DNA from 3 places in the Peribacillus sp. NPDC060253 genome. Region 2 is predicted to be linked to each of the others. Evidence: riboswitches for the same ligand, from Rfam matches in the RefSeq annotation. Region 2 holds a riboswitch; each other region holds the start of a gene.
What was found. A riboswitch is a leader RNA that binds a small molecule or an ion and turns the genes downstream of it on or off. The one in region 2 is predicted to bind glycine.
Positions count from the first base shown of each region.

Region 1 (5,410 bases), on a different contig from region 2:
ATTTCCCGATTAGGCTGCATAGGATCCGACGGAAATAATCATGTCTTTCATAGGAAAGAAAGCTGCGAGAATCTGTCAGCATACCAATAAAATGACTAAGTAACCCGACGTTAGCCAAATCTTTCATTTGTTTCTCTATTCCATCAATGTGGTCGTTAAACCACCAAGCTGTACCAAGCTGAACTTTTCCTGGAACGCCTTCTTCATAGAAATTCCCCATCATGGAGGCTAATACCGGATTGTCTTTAGGATTTAAATTAAATAATACGACTCTTGGCAACGCATCTTCTTGGTCAAGCGCATCAAGAAGATGCGATAATCCTCGTGCGATGTTTGCTTCTCCAATTGAATCAAACCCTGTATCCGAGCCCAAAAGATTTTTCATTTTTGTATTATTATTTCGCATAGCCCCAATATGTAATTGCATCACCCATTGTTTTTGAGCGTACATTTTCCCTAGTTCTTTTAGAAGAAAAGATCGATACTTGATCAATTCTTCTTGTGAAAGCGACTCTCCATTCATACGTTTTGTAAAAATTGTTTCTGCCTCTGCTAGAGTTACTTCTTTATACTCCATGTAAGGAATATCATGATCGGCTGCCCTGCCTCCATTTTCATGAAAAAAGTCAACTCGGTATTGAAGTCCTTTAATTAATTCTGCAATAGATGTCACTCGTTGATGAACTACTTGCTCTAGATTCTTTAACCAATCTTGAAAAGTTGGACGTTCAATAAACAGTGCTCCATCAGGTCGAAAGGTTGGTACAACCTTTGTTTTAAACGTAGAATCATGGTTTAATAATTGGTGGTATTCAAGAGTAGATATAGGGTCGTCTGTAGTACCAATAAATTGCACATTAGATTTCTTAATAAAAGATTGCGGTGTAAACTCCGTATCTTGTAATTTTTTATTGCATTCTTCCCAAATTTCCAGCGCGGTATCGGGACTAAGTCTTTTATCAATGTCAAAAAAGCTCTTTAATTCCATATGAGTCCAATGGTAAAGTGGATTTCCAATTAAATATGGTACCGTCTGAGACCAAGCAAAAAACTTTTCCCAATCACTAGCTTCTCCTGTTATAAAATGCTCCCCTATACCATTCATTCGCATCGTTCTCCACTTGTAGTGATCGCCTGCTAACCATAGTTGAGTAAGGTTTTCATAATGTTTATTCTCAAAAATTTCTTTTGGATCTAAATGGCAGTGAAAATCAAAGATTGGCATTTCTTTTGCTGTATTTTTATATAACTGAACTGCTGTAGGTGTGGAAAGTAAGAAATCGTCTCCTAAAAAATATTTCATATTATTTTCCTCCTAGGGGAATAAAATCAAATTTATAAGATTAAAACTCTCAATGTAAACACTTTCATTTTTGGTTAATTTAATTTGTTCGACTAGTAAACTAATTAATTATAAGAAATAATTTATCATGTTTATAAAATTCAGTCAATTAAAATTCTTTAATTTAAGAGTCAATATTTTTCAAATGAAAATGCTATAATAAAGAACAATGTCAGTTAAGATTTGGAGGACACATTTATGCCTACTGGTGATGCAGCTTATATCAGGAAATTAAATCGATCTTTAATTATTAGTAAAATTGTAGAAGCAGGAATAATTTCAAGGGCAGAATTGTCTAAGATTACAACATTAACAAAAGCCACTATTTCAGTACAGATTGCAAGCTTAATTGATGAAGATATTATTATTGAGACACAGCAGGATCATTCAAAAGTTGGAAGAAAACCTATAATGCTATCTTTAAATGGAGCAGCAGGATATGCATTAGGTATTGATTTAGATTATAGTCAAATCTCTTTCACTCTTTCTAACCTTCTTGGTCATCCTGTTTCGTCAGATACTATTAAAATACATACGACAAGTTATTCGGATATCTTTGATATACTAGTTGAAAAAATTAATAAATATAAAAATGAATGCCTTAAGTCTAGATACGGACTTATTGGTGTAGCAATTTCAATTCATGGTCTTGTCTCTACAGATGAACTCATTCATTATATTCCTCGGTTAAACTGGTATGATGTGGACTTAAAGAATGATTTAGAAAAAGAGTTAAACGTTAACGTATATCTTGAAAATAATGCAAATCTTTCAGCTTTTGCTGAACGAGCCTACACATTTCATAAATCAGATAATTTGGTATGCATAACACTTCGATCAGGTATAGGCCTTGGTATAGTAATAAATAACAAATTATCTAAAGGACATGATGGCTATGCTGGAGAGATTGGTCATATGATTATCCAACCAGGAGGAGACCTTTGTGCTTGTGGGAACAAAGGCTGCTGGGAAAGATATGCTTCTGAGTCAATCTTTTTAACACAACTTTCTAAAGAAAAACAAGTTAGTACTATAACTTATAAACATATTGAAGAATGGCTTAATCAAAACGATACTGAACTACATAGACAAATGGAAAACTTCATCTATTATATTTCAATCGGTTTGAATAATATCATCAACATATATAACCCTGAAGTTCTAATAATTGATAGTGAATTACTTTCTCTATACCCAGATTCTATAAATGAAATTAAGAAAAATCTTTCTTCCTCCACAATTCATTATCGAGAATTATTAATATCCTCAATTGGAAAAAAAGCATGTGAATTGGGTGCGTGTGCATTGGTGATTAAGAATTTTCTTGAAATTACGATGCCTAACTTTGTATATCCTGAATCAATAGAACATATTCATTCACTGAATAATATGTCTGTCAAATAGTTATAGGTTAAGGATTCTTTCTCACAGAAAACTAGGCTGATGCTTTCCTAACAGCTATAAAAACCATAAAGCTTTAGTAAAAAAGCTTTATGGTTTTTATTCCCAGATATTTACTCTTAAACCTAAATTTTAGCTGCTGAACAGCCCTTAATCTAGAAGTTGAGATAAAGTCTCCCTTCAATAAGAATTTCCAATTCTATTATTTTTAAAAATTCACAAATAATCAATAACCCAAAAAAGAACGTACGTTTGACCACACTTACAAAAGAAGAAAAGATTCAATTAATGGGATTTGGTTCTGGTGCAAACATAATGTGAATTTGAAAAAACTAATAGGATTTCTAACGGAATGCTACTTTATGCGGTTAATCCAAACAGCTCGTGGATACAATTCACCTGATTTTGAACAGACTTCTCCCCTATCTTTTAACTACTAAATGGCTACAGGATACGCGTGGTTTTTTCCACTGTTATGACAGGCGTCTGGACACATACGATAAAGCCAATGCTTTCTTGAGAAAGCGTTTGGCTGCTTGTTTATCACTGAATTCACTTAGATAACATTAACCTTCGGAATCCACTGTACGATACAGGTACTATACTTGAAGGCAAGGGAATCGGAATATACATGGAAGAAAATGATAAATTCTGAAAGTTCATATCGGATGATTTTATGCTGTGGTTAGATGGCCTGGCATTTGATCAAAGGGGTTCTCTTATTTTTTTAGCAGTAACAGGCTGCATCAAATGTTTACACATAATCAAGAAAGTTATGCCTGGAACTACCCGTACAGGGAAAGCATTTGTCGGTGAAGATGTTAAACTCCATCTTCATTCCAGGTTAATGCACCAATGGACGGTATTTTTAGAGAGGCAAAGCCCGTTCGTTCATCTTGGCTGACGAAGTTTTCTGATGCGATCAACTCTAATGTTGGATGTTGCCGCTGCCTTTCGCTTTCAATTGCTTCAAAAATGGTTTAATCATTCTTCTGCAAACTCATTCTTATTTCCTCTTTTTTAGATAGCTGCTGCCACTCCATATCATGTTCCCTGTTTTTGCACGCAAAAAAGGACAGAGAAGGTAATGGCAACATTCCCTTCTCTGTCCTTTTACCTGAGAGTTTAACTCTATGCTAAAAAGAGTCTTCCCCTTAGGTGGCGTTTTATAAACGCTCTCTCAAGAGTTGCGTCTCATTGTGGTTCTTTACCTGAGAGATTTGTTCCAAGTTTTTTTGGGAACATGCTCCTTCGGTGATTGTACATTATTTACTTATGTGTTTTTTATGGAATCGCCTCTTTATTTATACCTATTCAGGAAACTAAGAAAAGATAACACGGAGGAAAATCACTTTATATCAGCAAATGCTTTCAAATTTAACAGACTAATGCTTCTTTATGAAGTTCTGCTCTTGATAATCGCTGATTGCAGCCTGGTTTTTCTCTTTTTCTTTTAAAACATAACTAAGCAAGTCTAATGAGAGGCGCGCTGCCACTTGTCCAGTTATTCCCGCATGATCGTAAGGAGTAGCTACTTCTACCATATCAAAACCGATTACTTCTCCTCTTTTTGCAATCCCATGGAGTATTTCGTTGACTTCATCATAAAGCAGGCCTCCAGGAGAAGGTGTGCCTGTCGCAGGGGCGATCGATGGGTCGAGGCCATCAATGTCCATGGTAATATAATATTTTTCACCTGCTGGAATAAGTTCCAGAACCTGTTCAAATCCCATCTTTCTCATTTGACGTGGAGACAAGATGACACTTCCGTATTCTCTGGCAGCATCGACATCTTCTTTTATACTGCTGCTGATTCCACGAATTCCCAATTGGAAAATCTTTTGAACATGATTCATTTCAGATAAGCGGCGGATGCAGCTTCCATGTCCAACCCGCATTCCTGAACGGTGATCTGCCCAGTCTAAATGCGCATCAATCTGGATCACATGAAAGGGCCCGAGTTCACCCAATCCCTTTCCTACTGGAATTGTAATGGAATGATCTCCACCTAAAACAACCGGCATTGCACCTTTTGAAACGATTTTTCTAATGGCTTCTTCCGTATTATCATGGGATTGCATCATATCCCCATGTACAATGTCTACATCGCCGCAATCAACGACTTTCCATTTCGGGCCAAGATACATGATATCATTTTCAATATCATAGGCGCCATCTAACCCGAAACTATATAATGTAGAGCCTTCACGAATTCCTCTTGGACCCATTCTTGCACCTGACTTCCATTGTGTTCCCATATCATTTGGAACTCCAATAACAGCTACATCTGCATCTAACTGGTCTAGGTCAGGACATACGGGATATTTCCCGAAAGTACAGATTCCGGTAAAAGGTAAATTAAGTTGCTGTTTTTTATTATTCGACATGACCTTTGCCTCCCACTTGTATTACGTCCTCGTTAATATATGCAACCTTCATGCCAACCTATAAAACTAGGAAAAACGGAATTGTGTTGTCAATAATGACTACCAGGAACCACCATATTTTCTGATTACTCGATTCTCGTTAGTAAACGCCACATAGAAAGAGCGCGGAGAATATATTTCATTTTCAGTAAAATATTATTGGTGTCTTATTGGGTCTTAAATAAGACATATCTTGATGAACTGGTTTTTTTACTCGTAAAATTAACAATTAGGCAAACAG
Region 1 is NZ_JBHXAS010000078.1:18,355-23,764, forward strand. It holds gene uxaC (glucuronate isomerase) at 1-1,303, opposite strand, end outside; gene ACFWE9_RS18560 (ROK family protein) at 1,541-2,746, shown strand; partial or broken gene ACFWE9_RS18565 (IS6 family transposase) at 3,183-3,342, opposite strand; glycine riboswitch at 3,839-3,938, opposite strand; gene speB (agmatinase) at 4,129-5,130, opposite strand.
Region 1: linked by a shared signal. The riboswitch ahead of ACFWE9_RS18565 (IS6 family transposase) and the one ahead of ACFWE9_RS21700 (amino acid permease) in region 2 are both predicted to bind glycine.

Region 2 (2,762 bases):
TATTCAATTTGGTAAATTTAGAATAGTAGTTGTGGCTAATTATGTCAAGCATTTTTGAAAGCGCTAACAAAACTATTCTAAAATAATCTTTTTCTCATCAAAATATGATCATTCAGATATCTTAATGGTTGCTTATTAATGCGGGCAGATTGCCACTTAATTTCCCGCTGCCTTCCTCTGATTCGAATGATCTACCTCCGTTTTCCGCATCTTATAAATCGCAATCAGCATAATAAACCAAATAGGAGTTACGAACAAGGCAACACGAGTATCCTCCGAAAGGGCAAGCACAACAAGTACGAACACTAGGAAAGCAAGGATCAAATAATTAGAAATTGGATAAAGTGGTAATTTAAATTTGTTCATTTTCGCTAGATCTGGCCTTGTTTTGCGGTATTTTAAATGACTGATGACAGTAACTCCCCAAATAAAAATGAAACATACTGTAGAAATACTTGTAATTAACGTAAATACTCCTTCTGGCATTAAATAGTTCAATACAACGGAAATTAGAATGACGACAGTTGAAAAGGCCAATGCATTGGCAGGTACTTTACGGGCATTAAGTTTTGCAAATGGCACAGGTGCATTTTTATCTTTGGCAAGTGAGTATACCATCCGGCTTGTACTGAAGATTGCGCTATTACATGCTGAAGCAGCTGATGTTAGGACGACAAAATTGACGATACCAGCAGCCGCAGCGATACCAACAGCCACGAATACTTGGACGAATGGGCTTTCCGATGGGATGATTGCGTTCCACGGATAAACACTCATAATGACAATAAGTGCGCCAATGTAGAAAATTATTATCCGAATAGGAATATTATTGATTGCTTTTGGGATAACTTTTTCTGGATTTTCTGTCTCACCAGCTGTAAGTCCTACAAGTTCAATACCAACAAACGCAAACACTACCATCTGGAATGAGAGGATAAAGCCATTTATTCCATTTGGGAACATTCCTTCGTGGCTCCATAGATTCGTGAAACTGGCTACGCCTGAATCTGTGGAAAAGCCTTTAATAATCATGAAAATACCGATAACAATTAGTGCTAGAATAGCGATGACTTTAATTAATGCGAACCAGAATTCCATTTCGCCAAAAAGTTTTACGGTTGCAAGATTCATAAATAGCAAAATGACAAGCGCAAATAATCCTGGCATCCACTGTGGTACAGAGGGAAACCAATACTGGGTATAAAGACCAACTGCTGTTAAGTCTGCCATTGCAATTGAAATCCAGCAAAACCAGTAGGTCCACCCAGTTATAAATGCTGCCATATTACCTAAATATTCTCTTACAAAGTCAACAAAAGAATGATAGTTCAAATTGGATAAGAGTAATTCTCCAAGTGCGCGCATGATTAAAAAGCAAATGACGCCTGTAATCATGTAAGCAAATAAAATTGATGGTCCTGCTAAATGAATAGATTTTCCTGCCCCAAGAAATAATCCCGTTCCGATTGCCCCACCAATAGCGATGAGTTGTACATGTCTGTTTTTTAGGCCTCTCTCTAACTTTTGTTCCTGCATGCGATTTCCCACTTTCTAGTTTTATAGGCTATTTATGATTTTTTCCTGACTAAAGGGTCAATCCTTCAATGGGTTAAATAATTAGGTACTGGGAGAATGACCCCACTCGTGTAAGCGCTTTCTTTAATAGGTGCAAGATATAGATTTTTTTCATAACAGATTCATATTCTGTTCCTTTTTAAATTTTTTTCTAATCTGCCAATCTTGCGAAAAAACATAGTGCATTAATCGTTGAATTCAATAGATTGACTCTTTTTTTAACAAATTTCAATGCATACTCCTCTCTTTTTCCTTTTTTTTATCTTTCCAAATACAAAAAAGGACAAAGGAAAGATAGGGGGGTCTTCCTATCTTCCTCTGTCCTTTTACCTGAGAGTTTAACTCCTTCGGTGGCCTGTGGCTCTCTCCAGAGACGCGTCCAATTGTAGTCCTTTTACCTGAGAGATTAGTTCCCTGCTTTTTAGGGTTTGCTCCTTCGGTGCTAAACAACGTTTAGTCTCTCCCACAATCATCATCCGCTGATATAAAGTTGCTTTAATAGTTGTATCTTAACGGGTTTTAATGGAAATTACAATAACTATCTGAAAAATGCTTATTTTCTGAAATTTAAACATAGACGATATCGATTTTTCTGACAGTTCATAAATTAGAAGTTATTAACTTACAAAATCAAATTTGTTGAATCGTAGGTGCAAACCGACCCACTTTTGAACGGATGCTGAGAAAAACGAAGGATTTAGGCATTTTTGTCCATTGAAAATACTTCTAAATCTAAAGATGGGAAAGGATATAATGTCTATATTTTTAACACAATTGATGTATGGAAAAAGAGAAAATTGAAGTATTGCGAGACTCGCGAGAATCCTTGCAGCAGTATGGATTGCTTAGAGGCACCCTCCTTCTCTTCTTTAGCAACTTCCTCTTTGTCCCAACCACTTGCTATATTAGCAATGAGGATAATGGCTAGAACCCATACCCACCACTTCTTTGGCTTCTTTAGCTTGATTTTCTTTTCCTTACTCATTTTAGTTCATACCCCCTTTACAGTTCAGACGGACGATTGTAAACAGAAATAGAATAACCTCGACTTTCAATATTTAACGCTAGACTTTTACCCATTACGGCTAAACCTATCACACCGATTGTTGTTTCGCCATGGTCCATTCGTCCCTTCTTAATTATTATAGTTCATCATTTATTTAATCTATCGTATTTGTTACTAGAGT
Region 2 is NZ_JBHXAS010000115.1:11,534-14,295, forward strand. It holds gene ACFWE9_RS21700 (amino acid permease) at 157-1,536, opposite strand; glycine riboswitch at 1,892-1,948, opposite strand; glycine riboswitch at 1,952-2,051, opposite strand; gene ACFWE9_RS21705 (hypothetical protein) at 2,333-2,560, opposite strand; partial or broken gene ACFWE9_RS21710 (NAD(P)-binding domain-containing protein) at 2,587-2,700, opposite strand.

Region 3 (5,410 bases), on a different contig from region 2:
CACCGACCACATCAATTAAATATTCTTCAATGTTGCTAATATCCAGTTTGGTTAGGATATCATCCAATTCACCAATTACTTTTTCAAATAAATTAATTTTTTCGTAAAGTAACTTCATAATATGTTCTTCCACTGTATTTTTCGTGGCAAAGTTATAAATCATCACATCTTCTTCCTGACCAAGCCGATGAATCCGCCCAATTCTTTGCTCAAGTCTCATGGGGTTCCATGGCAGGTCAAAATTAATCAAGTGATGACAAAACTGAAGATTTATTCCTTCCCCGCCAGCTTCTGTTGCAATTAGTACCTGTATATTCTTTTGGAATAATTCTCGCATCCAGTCTTTCTTTCCACGCTTAAAACCGCCTCGGAAAGGGACTGAGGAAATTCCATTTTGTTGTAGATACCATTGCAGATATAGCTGAGTGGCCCGGTATTCGGTAAAGATAATCACTTTGTCATCAATTTTCTTGATCAGTTCCAAGGCTTTTTCAGCCTTGGAATTCTGAACCGTTTCATTCACTTTAGTAAATAAATCATCAAGCTTTGCCAAAAAGTCAGGCGAAGGTTGTTCGTATTTAGCTTTCATATTCTTTAATGTATAAAAAACCGCCTCTCTGCTGCTGCATGCTTCCCTTTGGAGGGTGAGAGCCGAAAAGGCGCTACCTTTTGATCCATCCGAAATCGGCTTGAATTGGGAAACGGCGTCGTACAAGGCCTGTTCAGTTGGGGAAAATTCAATGGTGATCGTTTCCACATGCCTTTTTGTCCATTCAATACCAGTATCGGCCCGCCGATTTCGAATCATAACAGTGTTGACCAGTTCCTTTAGGTGTTCATCTTCAATTATGTTCCTTCCTTTCCCTTTATATTTTTCTGAAAAGAGTGAGGCATTTCCCAAGTGTCCTGGTTTCAATAACGAAACAAGATGAAAAATTTCTTCTACTTTATTTTGAATCGGAGTTGCTGTCAGGAGCAAACAAAATTTCTTTTTCAGATTTTGGACGAACTCATAATTCTTCGTCTTATTATTTTTAAGTTTGTGAGCTTCGTCAATAATGATGAAGTCATATTCCTGATTGAAAATAATATCACGATGTGGAGCGCGTTTCGCTGTATCTATGGATGAAATGACCACATCGCAGGAGTCCCAAACATAACTTTTTCGCTGAACGACTGCTGGAATATGAAACTTGGTATTCAATTCAAAAGCCCATTGTGTCACAAGGGAGGCCGGTACAAGGATCAATACTTTTTTTACAAGGCCTCTAATCATATACTCTTTTAGGATCAAGCCAGCCTCGATTGTTTTTCCGAGCCCTACCTCATCGGCTAATATGGCTTTGCCATTCATCTTTTCCACTACTTGTTTTGCTGCTTCCAATTGGTGGGGAAGCGGGGTTAACTGCGGAAGGTGCTTGGGCGCCTGTAAACCTTCAAAATCTGGGATGATGAGATTTTCCTCCATTTGAACAGCCAGCTTATACAGCTCCCAATTTCCCCATGGACCATCATTCTCAATCTTTTGTAGAAACTCGTCATTCCATTCAGAATTGAAGGATATATTGATTTTCATAGAAATAACTCCCTCTTAAATCATAAATTCCTTAATATAAGGTCAAAATCCGAACATTACATATGTAAAGTAAGAAAAATATTTATCTTCAAAAGATATTGCAGAGATAAGTTTCTTAGGGTAGGATATAAGTATATTTAGAAAATTCTAATTTACAAACGCTAAAAATGAATCGTTTTATCTCGATTTTGCAGTTCGCGTGCTCTTAGTATGAGCTATAGGCTCCTGCTTTATCCATGATAACTGAAGGAGATCATTCAATTGGTTCCGGAAAGTTTTTGGAGTGTGGGGTCTTTAAATGCTTCCGATGCTTTACTAATGGTTGGGAGTGATTCACTTGCTTTCATTGGTAGACATTTATATGCGGGTGAAGATAAGGGGAGAGACTACGGATGTAGCGCCGAAGGAGCAAACTTAGCAGTGAATCTCTCAGGCAAAAGAACTCTTATTGGACGCAACTCTGGAGAGCGCCGCCCGTATTGGGATGGCCACCAAAGGGGAAAACCTATTATATAGGTAAACTTTCAGGTTTCAGGACAGAGAAAAAGCTCAAACGGGCTTTCTCTGTCCTTTTTTGTGCTTTTTTTACATCATGACTCAGGATTTCTGATGGGTATGACAAGAAGCTTTTTGAAGCCGATTTAAATTTTAAAAAATCCGAGGGGGGTCATTTTTTGACCAATTTAAAAAGAACACCACTATTTGAGGTTTATCGTGAATGCGGAGGGAAAACGATTGATTTTGGCGGCTGGGAACTTCCTGTCCAATTTTCGGGTATCAAGGATGAACATGAAGCCGTACGTACTAAAGCGGGTTTATTCGATGTTTCCCATATGGGGGAAGTGGATGTTAAGGGTCCTGGAAGCCTTTCTTTTTTACAGAAGATGATGACCAATGATGTATCAAAGCTGCAACAGGGTGGTGCCCAATATACGGCTATGTGTTATGAAAACGGAGGCACGGTAGACGATCTCATCGTTTATAAAAGGGCTGAGGATGATTACCTGCTAGTAGTCAATGCAGCGAATACAGAAAAAGATTTCAATTGGCTGCAAGCTAATCTTTCGGAAGATGTCCAAATTACGAATGTATCGAGTGACTATACACAGCTAGCACTTCAAGGACCATCTGCAGAAAAGATATTGCAAAAACTATCAGAAAATACTGCCTTAAGTGAAATTGGATTTTTCAAGTTCAAGGAAAATGTCATGATAAATGGTATCTCCACGATGGTATCCCGTACTGGATATACGGGTGAAGATGGTTTTGAAATATATAGCCGCAGTGAAAATGGCCCGGCCCTTTGGAAGGCAATTCTTGATGCTGGCAAGGAAGAGGGGATACAACCGATAGGTTTAGGTGCCCGTGATACCCTGCGTTTTGAAGCAAAACTGCCGCTTTATGGGCAGGAGCTTTCAGCGGACATCACCCCAATAGAGGCCGGGATTGGCTTTGCGGTTAAAGTGGATAAGGAAGCTGACTTTTTCGGAAAAGCAGTTCTTGCTGAGCAAAAGGAGAACGGGACTTCTCGCAAGCTTGTAGGAATTGAAATGATTGACCGTGGCATTCCTCGTCATGGTTATAAGGTTTACAGCGGAGACAAAGTCATTGGCGAGGTCACCACTGGTACCCAATCTCCAACATTGAAGAAAAATGTTGGATTGGTACTTATCGATAAGGAATTTTCGGTACTGGATGCCGAAGTCGAAGTGGAAATCCGTTCCAAACGATTGAAAGCCGTTATCATACAAACACCTTTTTATAAAAAACCACGTAAATAGAGGGGAATGGTCATTAGATGAAACATCGTTATTTACCCATGACAGAGCAAGATAAAAAAGAAATGTTAGAAGTGATAGGGGTACCTACTGTTGAAGACCTTTTCAATGATATCCCTGAAAGTGTTCGCTTTCAAAGAGAATATGACATCAAACAAGCTAAATCAGAGCCTGCACTAATGAAAGAATTATCGAAGCTTGCTGCCAAGAATGCGGATCTTAAAAACTATGCATCATTCCTTGGCGCGGGTGTGTATGACCATTATGCACCAGTCATCGTCGATCATGTTCTTTCACGTTCTGAATTTTATACGGCTTATACACCCTATCAGCCTGAAATTTCACAGGGGGAGCTGCAGGCCATCTTTGAATATCAAACGATGATCTGTGAATTGACGGGAATGGATGTAGCCAATTCCTCCATGTATGACGGAGGAACGGCGCTAGCTGAAGCAGCCATGCTAGCTTCAGGCCATACACGCCGTAAAAAGATTCTCATTTCAGGAGCAGTACACCCTGAATCGAGGGAAGTCGTGAAGACCTATGCAAAAGGCCAACGCGTTGAAGTGATCGAAATTCCTTATAAAGACGGTGTGACGGATATGGCTGCTTTAAGGGAATTGGCCAATGAGGACGTTGCGGGAGTGATTGTGCAATATCCTAACTTTTTTGGACGCATCGAACCATTGAACGAAATGGAAGAAATCATTCATGGCGTTAAGTCCATGTTTATCGTTTCCAGTAACCCGCTTGCACTGGGAGCCTTGACATCACCAGGTACACTCGGCGCAGATATCGTAACAGGAGATGCCCAGCCATTCGGCATTCCAGCTGCTTTTGGTGGCCCCCATTGTGGATATTTTGCAGTCACGAATAAACTTGTTCGCAAAGTGCCGGGCCGTCTCGTCGGTCAAACGGTGGATGAAGATGGAAAAAGGGGATTTGTGCTGACGCTCCAAGCACGTGAACAGCATATTCGCCGTGATAAGGCCACGTCCAATATTTGTTCCAACCAAGCTTTGAATGCCTTGGCAGCTTCTGTTGCAATGACCGCGCTTGGGAAAAAGGGAGTCAAAGAAATGGCCGTGCAAAATATTCAAAAAGCACATTATGCAAAAAAAGCTATTAAGGAAAAAGGGATAGAACTGATGTTTGATGGTCCATCGTTTAATGAATTTGTGATTAAACTTCCTTCTTCGTTTTCAGAAATCAATAAAAACTTATTTGAAAAAGGAATGATCGGCGGCTTTGATTTAGGTACCGTTTATCCTGAGCTGAAAGACCATATGCTTGTCGCAGTAACGGAACTTAGAACAAAAGAAGAAATTGATGCACTTGCGCAGGAATTGGGGGATCAACATGAATAATCAAGATCAAGATCAATCACTCATTTTTGAAATCAGTACATCCGGTCGAATCGGATACAGTCTGCCAGAAATGGATGTGGCAACTATTCCGCTCGAAGAAATTCTTCCTGCCGACTACATCCGTAAAGAAGAGGCACAGCTTCCTGAAGTATCTGAACTGGATATCATGCGTCACTATACGGCACTCTCCAAACGTAATCATGGGGTGGATTCGGGTTTTTATCCGCTTGGTTCATGCACGATGAAATATAATCCGAAAATAAATGAAAATGTGGCCCGTTTTAACGGTTTTGCCCATATCCATCCATATCAAGATCCGACTACTGTTCAGGGAGCTTTGGAGCTTTTGTTTGATTTACAGGAACATTTAACGGAAATCACAGGGATGGATCAAGTGACGCTGCAGCCTGCAGCAGGTGCTCATGGTGAATGGACAGGGCTAATGATGATTCGTGCTTTTCACGAGGCGAATGGTGATACAGCACGGACGAAAGTGATTGTACCTGATTCTGCACATGGTACGAATCCAGCTTCTGCCACTGTTGCCGGACTTGAAACGATAACAGTGAAATCCGATGAAAATGGATTAGTCGACCTTGAAGATTTAAAGCGTGTGGTGGGATCGGATACGGCGGCATTGATGCTGACGAATCCAAATACGCTGGGATTGTTTGAAGAGAACATTTTGG
Region 3 is NZ_JBHXAS010000002.1:109,721-115,130, reverse strand. It holds gene ACFWE9_RS01295 (DEAD/DEAH box helicase) at 1-1,576, opposite strand, end outside; glycine riboswitch at 1,944-2,031, shown strand; glycine riboswitch at 2,035-2,118, shown strand; gene gcvT (glycine cleavage system aminomethyltransferase GcvT) at 2,251-3,357, shown strand; gene gcvPA (aminomethyl-transferring glycine dehydrogenase subunit GcvPA) at 3,375-4,721, shown strand; gene gcvPB (aminomethyl-transferring glycine dehydrogenase subunit GcvPB) at 4,714-5,410, shown strand, end outside.
Region 3: linked by a shared signal. The riboswitch ahead of gcvT (glycine cleavage system aminomethyltransferase GcvT) and the one ahead of ACFWE9_RS21700 (amino acid permease) in region 2 are both predicted to bind glycine.